Regions from separate parts of the Anaerofustis butyriciformans genome, predicted to be linked through region 2. Evidence: riboswitches for the same ligand, from Rfam matches in the RefSeq annotation. Region 2 holds a riboswitch; the other holds the start of a gene.

Region 1 (2,400 bases), on a different contig from region 2:
ATATATTAAAAGATTACAATGAATATGGAAAAAGACCTGAACAGGACGTTTATAAGCACTGTTAACGTTCCTGCAGATACAAAAAATTATTTTATAGAACAAACAAAAGAATTTAAAGAAGCAATTATGATGTATGGATGTGCAATAAGAGAAGTTAAAACTAAACTTGAAGTTTTAAATGACGAACTTGCACTTAAAAGAGCTAACAGCCCAATAGAATTTATTAAGTCAAGAATTAAAAAACCTGAAAGCATAGCCGCAAAACTAAAAAAAGAAGGATATGAAGTATCCGTGGAATCAGCTATGGAACATCTAAATGATATTGCGGGAATAAGAATAGTTTGTTCTTTTATTGATGATATATATGCACTTGCAAAAATGATTGCAAAACAAGATGATATCACGGTTATAGCCGTAAAGGATTATATTAACAACCCTAAGGAAAACGGATATAGATCTTATCATATGATTGTCGAAATACCCGTGTTCTTTTCTGATAAAAAACAAAATTTAAGAGTTGAAATACAAATTAGAACAATAGCAATGGACTTTTGGGCAAGTTTGGAACATCAGCTTAAATACAAAAAAAATATAGAAGAAGAGGAAAAAATCATAAGTGAATTAAAAGAATGTGCAACCCTTATTTCTTATACAGATATAAAAATGCAGGAAATAAGAGATAAAATTCATTTGGAAAACGAAGCATAATGCTTTTATTGACATATTTTTTATCTTGTGGTAGCATAGTTTTATAAATAAAATATACAGGGGAGCTTTTTGCTGAGAGGAATTTATTCGACCCTTAAACCTGATTTGGATAATGCCAACGTAGGAAGAAATAATAAGTAAATTTTAACGAGAATCCTAATTGGTTTCTCGTTTTTTTATATTAGGAGGAATGAAATGTTAAAAGAAATTTTGGAAAACGTAAAAAACAATACACCACTTGTACATAACATTACAAACTACGTAACTGTAAATGACTGTGCAAATATACTGCTTGCCTGTGGAGGTTCTCCGATAATGGCGGATGATGAAGGAGAAGTAGAAGAAATAACAAGTATTTGCAGCGGTTTAAATATAAACATAGGAACTTTAAATAAAAATACAATTCCTTCAATGTTACTTGCAGGGAAAAAAGCAAATGAACTTTCTCATCCTATTATTCTTGACCCTGTAGGAGCAGGTGCTTCAACTCTTAGAACAAATACAGCAAAGGAACTTTTGAATAACGTTAAATTTTCTGTAATAAAAGGTAATATTTCCGAAATTAAAACTCTTATGGCAGGAAGCGGTTCAACAAAAGGAGTTGATGCCGATATAGCTGATAAAGTAACTGAAGAAAACATTGATGATGTAATAAAATCTTTAAAAGAATTTTCAAAACAAACAGGTGCTGTAATAATAGTTACGGGAGAAATTGATATTGTAACTAATGATAAAGATGCTTATATAATAAAAAACGGACATGCTGTAATGTCTTCAATAACAGGAACAGGCTGTATGCTTTCAGCTATGACTTGTGCTTATATATGTGCAAATACTGACAATATGTTAAAAGCCTGCCTTGCAAGCGTATGTTTAATGGGATATGCAGGCGAAAAAGCATATGAAAAAATGGTTGAAACAAAAGCCGGTAACTCATCATTTAGAAATTATTTAATTGATGCTATTTACAATATGTCAGGTGAAGAACTTGATAAGGGGGCAAAATATGAACACAGATAAAAAAGATATGCTTTTATATGCCGTAACGGACAGAATGTGGAGCAAAGAAAAAGGATTAAAGGGGCAAATCAAAGAAGCTTTAGAGGGAGGAATAACTTTTTTACAGCTTAGAGAAAAAGAATTAAGTTATGAAGAATTCTTAAAAGAAGCATTAGAAATAAAAGATATGGTAAAAGAGTATAATATTCCTTTTGTAATCAATGATAACGTAGATGTTGCAATAAAATGTGATGCAGACGGAGTACATGTAGGTCAAAGCGACATGAAAGCTACGGACGTTAGAAGTAAAATAGGAAAAGATAAAATCCTAGGCGTTTCTGCTCATACTCTCGAAGAGGCTATAGAAGCAGAAAAAATGGGAGCTGACTATCTTGGAGTTGGAGCGGTATTTTCAACTTCAACAAAGTTAGATGCCGATGATGTATCTTTTGAAACACTAAAAGAAATATGCGACAGTGTAAATATTCCCGTTGTTGCAATAGGGGGAATAAGTAAAGATAATATTTTAAAATTAAAAGGAAGTCATGTTGACGGAGTTGCAGTTGTATCTGCAATCTTTGCAAGCAAAAATATAACTGAAGATACAAAAGAACTTTTAAATTTATCTAAGGAAATGGTAAAAGGAGAATAATATGAAAAAGGTTTTAACAATCGCGGGTTCTGATTCAAGTG
Region 2 (2,400 bases):
AGCATCTTCAAGAGAATAATCATATTTTTTCATTGCTTCTTTTATCATCTTCTCAAAATGAGATAAATAATAATCCATATCTATTTCATTTTGATACTTAGTTAAAATAGGATATACTTTGGTCCAATCCATTTCAAGCCCCTTTTCTCCATTTTTCACTTCAACCTTATAATTTTTTTCTTCACCTTTTAATAAATAATCTATACTTACCTCAAGTATATCACAAAGTTCTATAAGCTTATTTGTACCAACTAAAATAATATCCTGCTCCCATTTTGAAACTGTTTGTCTTGATACTCCAAGTTTTTCTGAAAGCTGTTCTTGTGTCAAATTAAGATTTCTTCTTTCACGTGCTATTCTTTGTCCTATACTCATAACATTCCTCCAAACTATATTAAAATAATTATAACACTAAAAACTAAATTATAAATATATTACAAAGTTCAAAAAGCACTCCTTAATAATAAAAAAGAAGAAGTAAAACACTTCTTCCTTAAATATTATTTTTAACTCTTTCAAATCCTTTTTTTACAGCCGGTATTGAAATTACAATAATTGTAAGAATTGCTTCAGCTCCTATATATATTCCGTTATATACCAAAGAATAAGCAAGTGGCGACCAGCCTGCCCAAGCATATTCAGCAAAAAATATAAACCCTGAAAGGACTGCAAAAATATATCTTCCGATAACACCAACTATATATCCCTTTAACAAACCGTTTTTTGATTTATAAAATATTCCGGATAAACCAAGAGCACCAAAAGCAAGTAAATAATCAACTATTACTTGCAAAGGAAAAACTATGTAAGGCTCAATAATCAGTTGCAAAATACCATATGCAGCACCTGTAAAAATACCTGTTGCAGGCCAAAAAAAATAACCCGCCAAGCATACAAAATAACATACTACATAAAGTTACGGAACCTCCAAATGGAAACTCATATACTTTAAGCATTGATGCTACTGTTCCAAGAGCAATAATCATTGCACAAAAAACCATTTTTTTGGTACTGATACTTTTTTGTTTTTCTTTCTTATTTGATTTTGATAAATATACACCTATAACCAATGCCGCAATAAGTAAAACTGCTAAAGTTATATATCCTATTGTTGTTGGCATATAACCGTCAGGTGTAGATGATACAAAAATTGACATAAAAATACCTCCTTTTATAAACATAGGAGGGGTTAAGAAAATATTTAGCTTCCTTACGCCGGCATAACCCGGATCAAGTAGTAAGGGTAAACACGAATAGTTCTCTCAGCCCATAGGCTCCCCTAGCTTATTTGTATTATTTTAATTTCACAATATTTTACCACTGACAACATAATATGTCAAATACTAGTATTATTTATCTTTAAAATCCCACCACTTTTTATTCTCTCTATCTTCTCCTTCGTTCGCATAATAAACAGCACATCTATATACATAAAGCTGACACCTGTCAACTTTACAGCCTTTTTGTTCACATTCCTTTAAATATATTTTTTCAGGATCTTCTCCTTTTAAGGACTCAATATTTTTATACCCTAACATTATTAAATCTTCTTCTGTTTTCTTCCCTACACCTGGTATTTTTCTAAGTTCACCCATAATCAATTCCTTTGTAATTTATTTAATAAAATAGATTTTATTTTATAAAAATCTTCCTTATCCTTTAAAATATATTTATTTTCAATTTTTATTTTATCCATACAAACGCAAGCATTATTACATCCGCATACAATAAGCGCAATATCACAAATGTGATTATCATCATAATAAAAACATAAATCAGGGAATTCCTTTTTTAATTTTTCAACTTCACTAACCCTGTTATATGTTTCATTGCAGCCGCCACAGTATTTTAAATATACATTCATTTTATTTCTCTTTTAGAAAATTTTTTGCAAAATCAAGAAGTTCGTCATTTACTCCCTCAACAAGAATTACATCTTTTATGCTTGGTATTTCTTTTAATAAGTTATATTTTATAAGTTCTTCATTTGTTGTCTTTGCACTTACACAGTTTGCACATTGACCTATTAATTTTACTTTCAGTATTCCTTCTTTATATTCCTTTATAACAACATTACCGCCATGATTTTTTAAATAAGGACGAACCTTATCATTTAAAACTTTTTCTATTTCTATTATTTTATCATCTTTTAACATAACTCTACCTCTACCCAATTATATAAAACAATTATATTTTTTTCAAATATATTTATTGCTTATATTACTAAAAACAGGTTGTTGCATTTTTGCAACATGCATAGTAAAATAAATTTATATATGAGGTGTAAAATGGAAAATAATATCTTTAATAATCTCCAAGAAGCAAATGAAAGACTTGATGCAATAATAGAAAACTCATTTGACGGTATTTATATAACAGATAATAAGGCAAATACAATAA

Evidence for each region. A riboswitch is a leader RNA that binds a small molecule or an ion and turns the genes downstream of it on or off. The one in region 2 is predicted to bind thiamine pyrophosphate.
Region 1: another riboswitch for thiamine pyrophosphate. It lies ahead of thiM (hydroxyethylthiazole kinase); the one in region 2 lies ahead of V2W16_RS09195 (hypothetical protein).

The regions. Positions count from the first base shown of each region.
Region 1 is NZ_JAYFFH010000001.1:311,814-314,213, forward strand. Features, by position in the region: gene V2W16_RS01515 (GTP pyrophosphokinase) at 19-708, shown strand; TPP riboswitch at 757-853, shown strand; gene thiM (hydroxyethylthiazole kinase) at 904-1,728, shown strand; gene thiE (thiamine phosphate synthase) at 1,715-2,359, shown strand; gene thiD (bifunctional hydroxymethylpyrimidine kinase/phosphomethylpyrimidine kinase) at 2,361-2,400, shown strand, end outside.
Region 2 is NZ_JAYFFH010000007.1:58,536-60,935, reverse strand. Features, by position in the region: gene V2W16_RS09205 (helix-turn-helix domain-containing protein) at 1-375, opposite strand, end outside; gene V2W16_RS09200 (energy-coupled thiamine transporter ThiT) at 494-889, opposite strand; gene V2W16_RS09195 (hypothetical protein) at 813-1,157, opposite strand; TPP riboswitch at 1,191-1,291, opposite strand; gene V2W16_RS09190 (helix-hairpin-helix domain-containing protein) at 1,350-1,595, opposite strand; gene V2W16_RS09185 (hypothetical protein) at 1,598-1,864, opposite strand; gene V2W16_RS09180 (NifU family protein) at 1,866-2,156, opposite strand; gene V2W16_RS09175 (sigma-54 interaction domain-containing protein) at 2,289-2,400, shown strand, end outside.